Regions from separate parts of the Neobacillus camarae genome, predicted to be linked through region 1. Evidence: a T-box and tRNA genes for the amino acid it is inferred to sense, from the RefSeq annotation. Region 1 holds a T-box; the other holds one or more tRNA genes.
The links. A T-box is a leader RNA that pairs with one kind of tRNA and senses whether it is charged. The one in region 1 lies ahead of leuS (leucine--tRNA ligase), so its partner is inferred to be a tRNA-Leu.
Positions count from the first base shown of each region.

Region 2: it encodes a tRNA-Leu, which carries the amino acid that the T-box ahead of leuS (leucine--tRNA ligase) is inferred to sense. The anticodon was not compared.

Region 1 is NZ_JBUCKX010000002.1:1,504,077-1,511,747, forward strand. It holds gene ACY8D0_RS14900 (glycogen biosynthesis protein GlgD) at 1-153, shown strand, start outside; gene ACY8D0_RS14905 (MDR family MFS transporter) at 330-1,520, shown strand; T-box leader at 1,686-1,906, shown strand; gene leuS (leucine--tRNA ligase) at 1,949-4,366, shown strand; gene ACY8D0_RS14915 (rhodanese-like domain-containing protein) at 4,425-4,730, shown strand; gene ACY8D0_RS14920 (ferric reductase-like transmembrane domain-containing protein) at 4,976-5,503, opposite strand; gene ACY8D0_RS14925 (FAD:protein FMN transferase) at 5,490-6,383, opposite strand; gene ACY8D0_RS14930 (hypothetical protein) at 6,383-6,769, opposite strand; gene ACY8D0_RS14935 (sporulation protein Cse60) at 6,918-7,103, shown strand; gene ACY8D0_RS14940 (BaiN/RdsA family NAD(P)/FAD-dependent oxidoreductase) at 7,111-7,671, opposite strand, start outside.
Region 2 is NZ_JBUCKX010000003.1:450,291-457,961, reverse strand. It holds rRNA gene ACY8D0_RS17445 (23S ribosomal RNA) at 1-2,683, shown strand, start outside; tRNA gene ACY8D0_RS17440 (tRNA-Leu) at 2,873-2,956, shown strand; tRNA gene ACY8D0_RS17435 (tRNA-Gly) at 2,975-3,049, shown strand; tRNA gene ACY8D0_RS17430 (tRNA-Leu) at 3,053-3,138, shown strand; tRNA gene ACY8D0_RS17425 (tRNA-Pro) at 3,149-3,222, shown strand; tRNA gene ACY8D0_RS17420 (tRNA-Ala) at 3,229-3,301, shown strand; tRNA gene ACY8D0_RS17415 (tRNA-Met) at 3,316-3,392, shown strand; tRNA gene ACY8D0_RS17410 (tRNA-Tyr) at 3,510-3,594, shown strand; tRNA gene ACY8D0_RS17405 (tRNA-Trp) at 3,601-3,674, shown strand; tRNA gene ACY8D0_RS17400 (tRNA-Ile) at 3,706-3,779, shown strand; gene mutM (DNA-formamidopyrimidine glycosylase) at 3,929-4,738, shown strand; gene ACY8D0_RS17390 (transcriptional regulator CcpN) at 4,910-5,557, shown strand; gene ACY8D0_RS17385 (pyruvate, water dikinase regulatory protein) at 5,572-6,384, shown strand; gene ppdK (pyruvate, phosphate dikinase) at 6,390-7,671, shown strand, end outside.

The DNA of each region.
Region 1 (7,671 bases):
CCTGAGCAGAAAACCCGCAATGGGATGAATAACCAAGACGTTGAATTGGGGAAAGATTATGATGTGGTGAAAATGGCGAAAAAGAAATACGAAGAGTCAGGCGGCCAGCCGGTAAAATCCAAATTCCATCAGGAACAAAATCAGTCCTCATAAAACAAAAAAATCCCCTGGCAGTACAATCATGCCTGGGGATTTTTTGTTTCCGTTTTCTAATAATACCAATAATTCCAACATATCTTTAGGTAACCGAAAAGAATTGCAACGAACCAGAAAAAGGTCTAAAATGACCAAGGAATTGAATATTTTTCTGATAAAGGAGCGTTTTTTTCATGCCGCGTGCCTTATGGCTGTTAATTATCGGGATGGCAGTGAATATGATAGGCTCTTCTTTTTTATGGCCTTTAAATACCATTTATATTCACAATCATTTAGGCAAGTCTCTGTCCGTTGCCGGGGTTGTATTGATGCTTAACTCAGGAGCGAATGTAATTGGAAACCTCACGGGTGGCTCTTTATTTGATAAAATCGGCGGGTACAAATCAATTCTTTTGGGCATTTTCATCTCTTTGTTTTCCCTTGTTGGTTTAACCTTTTGGCATGGCTGGCCAGAATATGTTATTTTTCTCATCATTGCCGGATTTGGAACCGGGATTATTTTTCCAGCCATGTATGCGATGGCAGGTTCTGTTTGGAAAGAAGGCGGACGAAAAACCTTTAATGCGTTATATGTCGCCTCTAATCTTGGTGTCGCAATCGGTACAGCATCTGCAGGTGTTGTCGCAGACTACTCGTTTCAGCTTATTTTCCTTGCCAATACGGTTATGTACCTAATATTTTTGGTTATTGCCATTTTCGGGTACAGGGGAATTACAATGGATCCTGCCCAGTCCAAGGGTACAGATCAATCGGCTTTATCGGTAAAAAGCAGTGCCAACTTACATGCATTGATCATCCTTAGCTTCAGCTATCTACTTTGCTGGATTCCCTACAGCCAATGGAGCACCACTATTGCCTCCTATACACAGGAAATTAACATAAAGCTTACCCAATACAGTTTATTGTGGACGATAAATGGGGTTCTTATTGTTTTGGGGCAGCCGCTTTTAAATGTCTTGCTAAAAAAGTTTATTAAGTCATTAAAACAGCAAATTATCATCGGTATCGGGATTTTTATGGTCTCATTTTTATTTTTAAACCATGCAGGCACGTTTACAGGATTCCTTGTAGCTATGATTTTCTTGACCATAGGTGAAATGTTTGTTTGGCCAGCGGTGCCGACCATTGCTTTTGGATTGGCACCAAAAGGGCGGGAAGGGTTCTACCAAGGTATTATTAATAGTACCGCAACCGGCGGGAGAATGATTGGTCCGCTGCTAGGCGGGGTAATCGTCGACCTTTACAGCATGACCGTGTTATTCATCATTTTGATTGCCTTGTTTGTCATTGCCATTGCGGCCACACTTATTTATGATCGGAAATTAAAGGCTGTGGTATCGAGTACCTTCCACGGGCAATTCTAATCATCTTTTCCGTGAGGTTATGTTCAGTTTGAGGGGGGATCTATCCATAGGTCCCTATTTTTACGTTTAATTGTAAAAAATTTTGTCAAGGCTGAAATTAGTCCAAGCTACTTGCATACTATAAAAAAATTGATTACAATAACCGTATTACGAAATACTTATATTGCAAAAACCGTGAATAGGAGTAGTAGTGGTTAAGACCCGCATTATTAGAGAGTTGGCGGCTGGTGCAAGTCAACCGGGGACATCATGAACTCGCCTATGAGTTGCAAATGTGAACTTAAGTAAGATTTGCCGTTTTCCGCGTTAAGGATGAATGAAGCGAGTGTTAGTTGCACTAATGTGGGTGGTACCGCGGGAGATACATATATCCTCTCGTCCCTGTCTGGGATGAGGGGTTTTTTATTTTTCACTAGGAGGAACAAGAAATGAGTTTCGATCATCAGCAAATCGAAAAAAAGTGGCAGCAAAAGTGGGAGCAAGAAAAGACTTTTAAAACAAACGAAGAGTACGATAAGCGTAAATTTTACGCCTTGGATATGTTTCCATATCCGTCAGGTGTTGGCCTTCACGTCGGCCATCCTGAGGGATACACCGCAACCGATATCCTCTCCCGCATGAAGCGGATGCAAGGGTATAATGTTCTTCATCCGATGGGCTGGGATGCCTTTGGATTGCCTGCCGAACAATATGCCTTAGATACAGGCAACGACCCGGCAGAATTTACCGAGAAAAACATCAACACCTTCCGCAGACAAATTAAATCATTGGGCTTTTCCTATGATTGGGACCGCGAAGTGAATACAACGGATCCAGAATATTATAAGTGGACCCAGTGGATTTTCTTAAAGCTTTGGGAAAAAGGCCTTGCTTATATTGATGAAGTACCTGTCAACTGGTGTCCTGCACTTGGAACCGTGCTTGCCAATGAAGAAGTCATTGATGGAAAAAGTGAGCGCGGCGGCCACCCTGTTGAACGCCGGCCGATGAGGCAGTGGATGCTGAAAATTACAGCATACGCCGACCGTCTCCTTGAGGACTTGGAGGAACTGGATTGGCCGGAAAGCCTGAAGGAAATGCAGCGAAACTGGATTGGCCGCTCTGAAGGAGCAGAGGTCAATTTCAAAATTGATGGCCATGAAGAAACCTTTACTGTATTTACTACCCGCCCTGATACGCTTTTCGGTGCAACGTATGCAGTTTTAGCACCAGAGCATGCTCTTGTAGACAAGATTACTACTTCAGAGCAACGTACAGCGGTTGATGATTATCTAGATAAGGTTAAGACGAAGAGTGATCTTGAGCGGACAGACCTTGCCAAAGAAAAAACAGGTGTCTTTACTGGCGCCTATGCGGTTAATCCCGCAAATGGCGAAAAAATGCCAATATGGATTGCGGATTACGTATTAGCAAGCTATGGCACAGGAGCGATTATGGCGGTTCCTGCCCATGATGAGCGTGACTACGAATTCGCCAAGGTTTTTGGACTGCCGATTAAGGCGGTTGTTGCCGGCGGCGATGTGGAAGCAGAAGCCTATACGGGTGATGGTGAACACATTAATTCGGAGTTCTTAAATGGTTTAAATAAAGTAGATGCCATTAAAAAAATGATTTCCTGGCTGGAAGAAAAAGAAATCGGGACAAAGAAAGTGACCTACCGCCTGCGTGATTGGCTGTTCAGCCGCCAGCGTTATTGGGGCGAGCCAATTCCAATTATCCACTGGGAAGACGGCACTATGACAGCTGTCCCTGAAGATCAGCTGCCATTGACTCTGCCGAAAACAACCGATATCAAACCTTCGGGTACTGGTGAATCACCACTCGCCAATATTGAGGAATGGGTAAATGTTGTAGATCCGGCAACAGGTAAAAAAGGCCGACGTGAAACCAACACGATGCCGCAATGGGCCGGCAGCTGCTGGTATTACCTGCGTTATATTGACCCGGAGAATTCGGAAGAGCTTGCTTCACAAGAAAAGCTAAAGCATTGGCTGCCAGTCGATATTTATATTGGCGGTGCAGAGCATGCGGTGCTCCACCTGCTGTATGCACGCTTCTGGCATAAATTCCTTTATGATATCGGGGTTGTCCCAACGAAGGAACCTTTCCAAAAGCTGTTCAACCAAGGAATGATTTTAGGCGAAAACAATGAAAAAATGAGTAAATCAAAAGGCAATGTCGTCAACCCAGATGAAATCGTCCATACGCATGGCGCCGATACACTCCGCATGTACGAAATGTTCATGGGACCGCTTGACGCATCGATCGCGTGGTCGACAAACGGCTTGGATGGTTCCCGACGGTTCTTGGACCGGATTTGGCGGTTAATTGTCGAGGAAAATGGCGAGCAGAATCCCAAAATCCAAGACACAGAAGAGGTGTCCAGCCTTGAAAAAGTTTATCATCAAACAGTGAAAAAGGTTACCGAGGACTATGAGGGACTTCGTTTCAACACTGCGATTTCCCAATTGATGGTATTCATTAACGAAGCCTATAGAGCAACTTTGCTGCCAAAGCATTTTATCGAAGGTTTCGTCAAATTGCTGTCACCGGTTGCTCCACACATTGCCGAGGAGATTTGGGAAAAGCTTGGCCATGAAGGCACCATTTCTTATCAAGCATGGCCGGCTTATGATGAAGCAAAACTGGTGGAAAATGAAGTGGAAATCGTCATCCAGGTAAACGGTAAAGTCAAAACAAAAGTGAAGGTTCCAACAGATGCCAGCAAAGAGGCATTAGAAGGAATTGCCATGGAAGATGACCGCATCAAAGAGCAAATTGAAGGAAAAACCATTCGCAAGGTCATCACGGTTCCGGGTAAGTTGGTTAATATAGTAGCAAACTAAATGGGATGAGTGCCGGCTAAAACATAAGGCCGGCCTCTTTTAAAAGGGGATGGATTCTATGGAAGAAATTAAAATCATCACACCGGAAGAACTAAGTAAAAAGCTTGAGTCAGGGGAAAAGCTTGAACTTGTGGATGTAAGAGAAGATGAAGAAGTAGCGGGAGGAATGATTCCAGGGGCTAAGCATATTCGAATGGGAGATATTCCTGCCAATCTCGATTATTTCGACAAGGACAAAGAGTATATTTTCATTTGCCGCTCGAGCCGACGCAGCGAAAACGTCTGCTACTATCTTCAGGAACAGGGCTACAAAGTCCGTAACATGATTGGTGGCATGATGAACTGGACTGGTAACGTCAAATAACCGATTCCAATACGGAATCGGTTTTTTTTTTTTGACACTTTCTTAACTACCGCGTCCGGTTTTTACCGAGGTCTTCAGTCGTTAGGAAGCGCTCTTAACTACCGTGACTGCTTTTTACCGGGGGCTTCGGTCGTTAAGGGGCGTTCTTAACTATAGAATCCGCTTTTTACTGATTCCTTCTGTCGTTAAGACGCTGTCTTAACTTCCATGGCAGCTATTTAATGGTGTCCTTGGTTGTTAATATTTTAATGGGATACTTTCGTGCTTGGAGGGTCTTTAAAAAGAAAGCCACCCATGATCATAACCGGAATAATATTGACGGCTGCCAGGACATATCCCTGAATGTCAGTCCCAATAAACAAAGTGTGGAGTGTAACTAGTATATATAGGATTGGATTTAGGGCATGGAGTTTCTGCCATCTTTGATAACCGATTTTTTTTCTTGCTTTGGAAGTCACAATTGCCAGAATTAAAAAATAGAGACCAATAATTCCTAAAGCATTGGCGATTGTTTGATAGTCGGTTGCAAATGGAATCAGAACATCTGTCCATTTAAATCCCATATACTTGTCAATCAGCAAGAATCCAACATGCCCGACTGTCAGATACAGCGCCCAATCCGACAGGGACTCGTGGAAAATATTCGTTGACGATACATTTTGTTTGCGGCTTTTTTTGATCTGCGTGTAAATCCCGGTCATCGCGGACAGGTAAAGCAAAAAATACGCCACTAAACCGGTTGACCGGATCATATACCACTCAAACAACTCCATCGGGGCTGCCCCCTTTCCATACTTCACCATCATTCTTTATCAAAACAGCGTTTGCGCCTTTTTTTGAAATCCAATCTTGCCCGTCTTTTTCGTCCATCAATAAAACGGTTTTGGCCCAAACATCTGCCTCTAATGCTGTAGGAGCGGTGACGGTGGCGGAAACAATGGAACTCTTGGACGGTTTCCCTGTCCGCGGGTCAATCAAATGGTGCTGCTGCACACCGTTTTTAAGCCATTTTCTTTTTCCTGAAGTGGAGGTCGCAACCGCCCCATCTTTTACTTGAATGGATGAAATCATCTTGGCAGGGGCATTCGGCTCTTCAATCCCAATGTTCAAAGGCCTTGGCAAATCTCCGAAGATACGGATATCCCCGCCGACATTAATGAAACCATAGCCCACTTTTTCCAAAAGTTCAGCGGTGCGGTCAATCACCCAGCCTTTCGCAATCCCGCCAAGGTCAATTTTCTGATGAAGCATAACCGTCTGGTCCGTTTTATTTAATCTATATGGAAAGGCCAGAACAGCAACTGCCCTGTTTCCCCATGGAAACTCTAAGTTTTGGCCACGGATCGTTTCAATGGATGCAGAATAGCCAGCGTCTTCAAGAGCGGAAAGAATGCCAGGATTAAAAATACCGCCTGTTTCTATATAAAGTTGCTCTGCTTGCTCTAAGATCTGGAACAGGTCGTCAGACACAGGAATTTCCTTTCCAACATGCCGGTTAAGATGGGAAAGTTCACTGTCCGATTTGAAACGACTGCAGGTATCCTCAATTCGTTCAAACTGTTTATAGACGGGCATTAAATCATTGGCGAACATTTCTTTATCAATGGAAATTTGAACGATTGTGCTCATGGAGTTAAAACGATATTGAAACATCAGGTGCCTCCTGTAGTGGTATCAAATCCACTTTGATTGTTAAAGTTCTGTCCGCCGCCGTCGGAAAATTGGCCTTGATGATGCCCTCTTCCAAACCCCTGGTCACCACTTCCATAATATTGGCTTGAATCTTCGGAATCGCTGCTGCCAAATGGTGAGGAATTATTTCCATTATTGGCATCACTGTTTCCCTGCTCCGGAAGTTGGACGCCGAATTGATCTTGCTGCTGCTGATTTGTATCACTATTAATGCCCTGATTCTGGGTAGCCGTTTGATTAGTAGATTGCTGATTTCCATTTGAAAATCCGAAATAGGAAGTCAAACCGGCAACCAAAGCTAAACTGCCAAAGCTGACTCCCCAGGAGATTTTTTTCTTCTTATCCACTGGGATAACTCCTTTCAAAATATGAAATTGTTTTACTACTAGGTACTTTACAAGTTGTAACTTAAAAAAACCTTAACTTTTTTAAGAAAAATAATTTTTTAAATTCAAAATATTGTCAATAATAGTAGTAAAAAGTGAGGAGATTCTAGTGATACAGGTAAAACTATTTGATCGGGAACATGAAAAGGATTTAGAGAAAGAAATGAATCGGTTTTTAAGAGGAATCGATGAAAAGAGTCTTTTGGATATTAAATATAATGTTGCGGCATTTCCGGAGGAGGAAGAGGAGGAACAAATCTATTGTTTTTCCGCAATGGTTATTTACCGGGCCTGATGATTAATCAGGCCCCGCTATTTTTTAAAGCAGCGTTCGTGCCGGCCAATCTACCTGTCACAAATGCGGAAGTGATGTTATAGCCGCCGGTATAGCCGTGAATATCAAGGATTTCCCCGCAGAAAAACAAGCCGTTCATGAATTTCGACCCCATGGTTTTCGGGTCAATTTCCTTTACGGAAACGCCGCCTCCTGTCACAAACGCTTTTTCAAGTGGAAGCGTGCCATTTACTTTAAACGTAAACTGCTTGCAGTTTTTCGCAAAACCGCGCAGTTTTTCATTCGATACGGTGCCGCCTTGAGAACCGGATTCGATCTCATTATGTTCAAGCAGAAACAGTAAATAGCGTTCAGGAAGCAATCCCTTTAATGTGTTTTTCATGCTTTTCTTTGGCTCCGACTTTACCATCTTGACAATGCTTTGAAAAAGTTGTTCTTCGGTTCGGTCCGGAAGAGCGTCGAGGCTCATGGTGACTTCAGTTAATTTCCATTTTTTCATTGCCTTGACCACAAACTGGCTGCACCTTAACACAGCCGGTCCGCTGATGCCAAAATGGGTGAAAAGCAT
Region 2 (7,671 bases), on a different contig from region 1:
GCGGCAGGCAGAGCAAGGAACGGCCCAAACCGAAAGGCTTGCCTTTCGGGGTTGTAAGACACTCAACATGTAGGTTACAAAGGAACGGGGTAGATGAAGCGGTCTGGAAAGGCCAGCCATAGGAAGTAACAGCCCTGTAGTTGAAACTTCGTTCCCTCTGAGTGGATCACAGGTACGTGGCCGGACACGTGAAATCCGGTCAGGCTTAAGGAAGGACATCTCCCAAGGCTAAATACTCCCTAGTGACCGATAGTGAACCAGTACCGTGAGGGAAAGGTGAAAAGCACCCCGGAAGGGGAGTGAAAGAGATCCTGAAACCGTGTGCCTAAGTAGTCAGAGCCCGTTTATGGGTGATGGCGTGCCTTTGTAGAATGAACCGGCGAGTTACGATTGCATGCGAGGTTAAGTTGATGAGACGGAGCCGCAGCGAAAGCGAGTCTTAAGTAGGGCGAAATAGTATGCAGTCGTAGACCCGACCAGGTGATCTACCCATGTCCAGGGTGAAGTCCAGGTAACACTGGATGGAAGGCCCCGAACCGACACGTTGAAAAGTGCGGGACAAGTGTGGGTAGCGGAGAAATTCCAATCGAACTTGGAGATAGCTGGTTCTCTCCGAAATAGCTTTAAGGGCTAGCCTCACGATAGTCAGAGTCTTGGAGGTAGAGCACTGTTTGGACTAGGGGCCCCCATCGGGTTACCGAATTCAGACAAACTCCGAATGCCAAAGACTTATCCGTGGGAGTCAGACTGCGAGTGATAAGATCCGTAGTCAAAAGGGAAACAGCCCAGACCACCAGCTAAGGTCCCAAAGTATACGTTAAGTGGAAAAGGATGTGGAGTTGCTTAGACAACCAGGATGTTGGCTTAGAAGCAGCCACCATTTAAAGAGTGCGTAATAGCTCACTGGTCGAGTGACTCTGCGCCGAAAATGTACCGGGGCTAAACGTATCACCGAAGCTGTGGATTGACATCTTCGATGTCAGTGGTGACGGAAACGTTCTAAGGGCGTTGAAGCTAGACCGTAAGGACTGGTGGAGCGCTTAGAAGTGAGAATGCCGGTATAGTGGCGAAAGATGAGTGAGAATCTCATCCACCGTATGCCTAAGGTTTCCTGAGGAAGGCTCGTCCGCTCAGGGTTAGTCGGGACCTAAGCCGAGGCCGAAAGGCGTAGGCGATGGACAACAGGTTGATATTCCTGTACCACCTCTTTATCGTTTGAGTAATGGGGGGACGCAGGAGGATAGGGTAAGCGCACTGCTGGTTATGTGCGTCGAAGCAGTTAGGCTGGTGAATAGGAAAATCCGTTCACCGTAAGGCAGCTGTGACAGCGAGGGAAATAGAGTACCGAAGTTCGTTCCACACTGCCAAGAAAAGCCTCTAGCGAGATAAAAGGTGCCTGTACCGCAAACCGACACAGGTAGGCGAGGAGAGAATCCTAAGGTGAGCGAGAGAACTCTCGTTAAGGAACTCGGCAAAATGACCCCGTAACTTCGGGAGAAGGGGTGCTTACTGGGGTGAATAGCCTCGGTAAGCCGCAGTGAATAGGCCCAGGCGACTGTTTAGCAAAAACACAGGTCTCTGCGAAGCCGCAAGGCGAAGTATAGGGGCTGACGCCTGCCCGGTGCTGGAAGGTTAAGAGGAGGGGTTAGCTGCAAAGCGAAGCTCTGAATCGAAGCCCCAGTAAACGGCGGCCGTAACTATAACGGTCCTAAGGTAGCGAAATTCCTTGTCGGGTAAGTTCCGACCCGCACGAAAGGCGTAACGATCTGGGCACTGTCTCAACGAGAGACTCGGTGAAATTATAGTACCTGTGAAGATGCAGGTTACCCGCGACAGGACGGAAAGACCCCATGGAGCTTTACTGTAGCCTGATATTGAATTTTGGTACAGCTTGTACAGGATAGGTAGGAGCCTGAGAAGCCGGAGCGCCAGCTTCGGTGGAGGCGTCGGTGGGATACTACCCTGGCTGTATTGAAATTCTAACCCGCATCCCTTATCGGGATGGGAGACAGTGTCAGGTGGGCAGTTTGACTGGGGCGGTCGCCTCCTAGGGAAGCAACGGAGGCGCCCAAAGGTTCCCTCAGAATGGTTGGAAATCATTCGCAGAGTGTAAAGGCAAGGGAGCTTGACTGCGAGACCTACAAGTCGAGCAGGGACGAAAGTCGGGCTTAGTGATCCGGTGGTTCCGCATGGAAGGGCCATCGCTCAACGGATAAAAGCTACCCTGGGGATAACAGGCTTATCTCCCCCAAGAGTCCACATCGACGGGGAGGTTTGGCACCTCGATGTCGGCTCATCGCATCCTGGGGCTGTAGTCGGTCCCAAGGGTTGGGCTGTTCGCCCATTAAAGCGGTACGCGAGCTGGGTTCAGAACGTCGTGAGACAGTTCGGTCCCTATCCGTCGTGGGCGCAGGAAATTTGAGAGGAGCTGTCCTTAGTACGAGAGGACCGGGATGGACGCACCGCTGGTGTACCAGTTGTCTTGCCAAAGGCATCGCTGGGTAGCTATGTGCGGACGGGATAAGTGCTGAAAGCATCTAAGCATGAAGCCCCCCTCAAGATGAGATTTCCCATAGCGTCAAGCTAGTAAGATCCCTGAAAGATGATCAGGTTGATAGGTCAGGGGTGGAAGCACGGTGACGTGTGGAGCTGACTGATACTAATCGATCGAGGACTTAACCAATAAGAAAAGCGGAAGCGCACGGTCAGCGGCGTATGGCCTCCTACAAAAAGCTATCGCTTTTTGTTAGTGCAATGCTTATGCTGCCGAAGCGTTACTTGTCTAATAAAGCAGACTCGTTTTACTCAAGTTTCTTCTGATTACCCGGTTTTGAGGGAATGATCCTTCAATTAAATACAAAATTTTAAACACGCGGGTGTGGCGGAATCGGCAGACGCGCTAGATTCAGGTTCTAGTGGTAGTAATACCGTATGGGTTCAAGTCCCTTCACCCGCATCATAATTTATGTAAAACGCGGAAGTAGTTCAGTGGTAGAACACCACCTTGCCAAGGTGGGGGTCGCGGGTTCGAATCCCGTCTTCCGCTCCAATTGCCGGGGTGGCGGAACTGGCAGACGCACAGGACTTAAAATCCTGCGGTAGGTGACTACCGTACCGGTTCGATTCCGGTCCTCGGCATCCTGTTTTACGGGAAATAGCTCAGCTTGGTAGAGCACTACGTTCGGGACGTAGGGGTCGCAGGTTCAAATCCTGTTTTCCCGATATTCTGGGGTCTTAGCTCAACCGGGAGAGTGTTTGCTTTGCATGCAAGAGTTCAGCGGTTCCATCCCGCTAGACTCTATAAACTAAAGTTTTGGCGGTGTAGCTCAGCTGGCTAGAGCGTACGGTTCATACCCGTAAGGTCGGGGGTTCGATCCCCTCCGCCGCTACCAAATTAGCTTAGGCTATTTTTTTTTGAAAGATTACGTAAGTCCGGATATAGGATTGAGTCCTAAAAAGCCACTGGCTTATGTCTTGGGTTTCGAATTCCTCTTGTCTTCCAATGATTTGGAGGGGTAGCGAAGTGGCTAAACGCGGCGGACTGTAAATCCGCTCCCTCAGGGTTCGGCGGTTCAAATCCGTCCCCCTCCACCATAATATAGGGGCATAGTTTAAAGGTAGAACAAAGGTCTCCAAAACCTTTGGTGTGGGTTCAATTCCTGCTGCCCCTGCCATTTTACTTTTGCCATATACCAATATAAATAAGGGCCTATAGCTCAGCTGGTTAGAGCGCACGCCTGATAAGCGTGAGGTCGATGGTTCAAGTCCATTTAGGCCCACTAATTCATAAAAACCGAACCCATCTAGGGTTCGGTTTTTTCGTGTTATAAGGCAGCCATACATCCATCTTCATGTTATTTCCACTAATTCTCTCGCTAATTGGAAGGCTTTTGGGAAATTCTAAAGAAAAAATATTGGAGGTTCCTAAATGCCTGAGCTCCCGGAAATGGAAAACTACAAAATCCACTTAAATAATAGAATCATGGGCCAAACCATCACTGGAGTTGAAATCAATCGCGATAAATCGGTTAACCTTAATCCTGAACTGTTTAAAAATACAGTTTCCTCACAAAAGGTGCTAAGTGTCAGCAGAAGGGGCAAACATCTGCTGTTCCATTTGCAAAATGGCCATGTCCTTTTATTGCATCTTATGCTGGGAGGTTGGATGTTTTTCGGCCAAGAGGCGGATAAGCCAAAACGAACAATCCAGGTTCGTCTCTCCTTTGGGAATGAACACCTTTATTTTATCGGTCTCAGGTTGGGGTACCTGCACCTTTATACCCCGCCGGAGGTCCAGGGAAAATTGGCTCATTTAGGCCCGGAACCATTGGATCCAAGTTTTACTATTATGGAGTTCACTAACCGCTTAAACACGAAACATGGCAGATTAAAAACAACTTTAATTGATCAAGAGTTTGTTTCCGGTATCGGAAATTGCTATTCGGCTGAAATTTGCTTTGAAGCGGGGATTCTGCCGGTAAAAGATATCGATGATCTCGAAGCGGAGGCAAAAAACAAGTTATATCAGTCCATGAAGGCCGTGCTTTTTGAGGGCATCAAGCTAGGAGGTTATATGGAGAATCCTCTTTTTAAAGGGGATACCAAAACCGGTGGAGTGAACGGTCACTGTCAAGTATATGATCGTGAGGGTCAGCCATGCCCAAGGTGCGGGGCAGTCATTGTTAAACAAATGGTTTCCTCAAGAAAGACGTTTTATTGCCCGAATTGCCAAAAGTAGTCAAGTATCCTGCCTAAGAAGGCGGGATATTTTTTTATACCTGTGATCTTTCATCAATTTTAAAATTTTATGTTTCCGTTTCCAGTTAAATAGTATATACTAAATGTAATTAAGTATAGCATAATTACTCTAAAGTAAATGAATATATTATCATTAATGAACTAAAGGGGGGTGGTATTTATTAAACTCAGCAAACGCCAGGATGAAATTTTACAAATCGTAAAACAAAAGGGCCCAATTACGGGGAAAGAAATTGCTGACATGCTTTCCGTTACAAGAGCTGCCTTAAGGCCGGACCTGGCCATTTTGACGATGTCTGGTAGTCTGGAGGCAAGACCCCGTGTTGGCTATTATTATAGTGATAAAAATGACCTAAAACAGCAAGCTAGGCAATTGATCCATCAGAAAGTATCGGATTTTAAAGCACATCCGATTGTGGTTGAAAAATCTACTTCGGTTTACAACGCAATTGTTCAGCTTTTTTTAGAAGACGTTGGCACCTTGTATACAGTCGATACCGAGGGATATTTGGCTGGTGTGATTTCGCGTAAAGATTTACTCCGGGCAGCCCTGGGCAATAGAAACCTGCAAGAACTGCCGGTTAGTGTCATCATGACACGAATGCCGAATATCATTACCATTTTTCCCGAAGAGTCGTTACTCGAAGCGGCAAAAAAAATGATCCATTATCATGTCGATTCTTTGCCGGTTGTAAAGGAAGTGAATCAGCGGAAAAATACATATTCGTTGTTGGGGAGAATTACCAAAACTACGATTACCAAAGCTTATTTGGAAATTATGGAAGGTAAATCAGTCTAAGGGAGTTGCTGCAGTTGGTTCAAAGAGAAGTGGTTTATGTGGTATCGGACTCCGTCGGGGAAACAGCTGAGTTTGTGGTAAAAGCAGTAGCAACGCAATTTAACGGTGGTCAGGTAGAAATCCGCCGAAGCTCTTATGTGGAGGATATTGAAGATATCGAAGATGTGCTTATTTTAGCAAAAAGAGATTACTCGATAATAGCCTACACGATTGTTATTACGGATTTAAAGGATTATTTGGACAAAAGGGCAGCCGAAGAAGGGATTACAGCCGTTGACCTGCTCAGCCCGCTAATGAATGCATTTGAGACAAGGTTTCATAAACCGCCGCATCACCGCCCAGGACTGATGAGGAAATTGGATGAAGAGTATTTTCGAAAGATTGAAGCGATAGAATTTGCGGTTAAATACGACGATGGCAGGGACCCACGCGGTTTTTTAAAGGCGGATATCGTGCTCATCGGTGTGTCTCGGACTTCTAAAACGCCACTGTCGATGTATTTGGCACACAAGCGGTTTAAAGTGGCCAATGTCCCATTAGTTCCTGAGGTCCCTCCGCCGGAAGAATTGTATCAAATACCGCGGAAAAACTGTATTGGTTTGATTATTGCACCGGATAAGTTAAACGAAATCCGCAAAGAGAGATTAAAAGCCTTAGGGCTGGCTTCACAAGCCAATTATGCCAGTTACCAGAGAATTCTTGATGAACTTGATTATGCAGAAAAAATTATGAAACGCGTAGGCTGTCCTATTATTGATGTATCAAATAAAGCAATTGAAGAAACGGCCGGTTTGATTCTGGATATTTTAAAAAAGGAAAGGAGTTAGTTATGGTGGGGAAATTTGTTTATTTATTTCATGAGGGTAATGGAAAAATGCGGGATCTCTTGGGGGGAAAAGGGGCAAACCTGGCGGAAATGACGCGGATTGGATTACCTGTTCCTTATGGCTTTACCATTACCACACAGGCATGTAATGCTTACTATGAATCTAACAAAACAGTCCCTGGATTAGTAGAACAACAGACTCTGGAGGCATTAGCCCGCCTGGAAGAAAAAATGGGGAAAAAATTGGGCGATCCCAAGAACCCTTTGCTCGTCTCTGTTCGCTCCGGCTCCGTGTTCTCGATGCCTGGGATGATGGATACCATTTTAAATCTGGGATTAAATGACGAAACCGTAAAGGGGTTAGCGGCATTAACAGATAATGCGCGGTTCGCTTACGATTCATATCGCCGGTTTATCCAAATGTTCAGCAATGTTGTGCTCCATATCGATACGTATTATTTTGAACAGTTATTGGAAGAAAAACGGGAACAAAAAGGCTATTCCTCTGACCCAGAAATGACCGCCGAAGATTGGCAGGAAGTGATAGACGGCTATAAAAACATTGTCAAAAAGCATACGAGAAAAGACTTCCCGCAACAACCCAAAGAACAGCTGTTTCTTTCGATTAATGCAGTGTTTGACTCCTGGAATAACCAGAGGGCGATCGTATACCGCCGGCTGAACAAAATACCGGACCATCTGGGAACAGCCGTCAACATTCAGAGTATGGTGTTCGGAAACATGGGAAGTGATTCCGGGACGGGTGTGGCATTCACCAGAAACCCTTCCACCGGGGAACCGGTCCTTTACGGGGAGTATTTAATCAATGCCCAAGGAGAGGACGTTGTGGCAGGTATCCGCACACCACAGCCCATTGCCGCTTTAAAGGAAGATATGCCTGAGGTCTACCGGCAATTTGCAGAAACCAGCCATCGCTTGGAACAGCATTACAAGGAAATGCAGGATATTGAATTCACGGTTGAAAAGGGAAAGCTATATATTCTGCAAACACGGAACGGCAAACGGACAGCCCAAGCGGCGATTCGGATTGCCGTTGACATGGTGAAAGAAGGAATTATTAACAGAAAAACTGCCCTTCTTCACGTCGACCCCGACCAGTTAAACCAATTGCTGCACCGAAGGATTGATGACACGGTTACCCGGAAAGTCTTGGCTAAGGGCCTCCCGGCATCACCAGGAGCGGCAACCGGCCAGGTTGTGTTTGATGCAGACGAAGCGGAACAATTAGGCAATGAGGGGAAAAAGGTCATTCTTGTCCGTCCAGAAA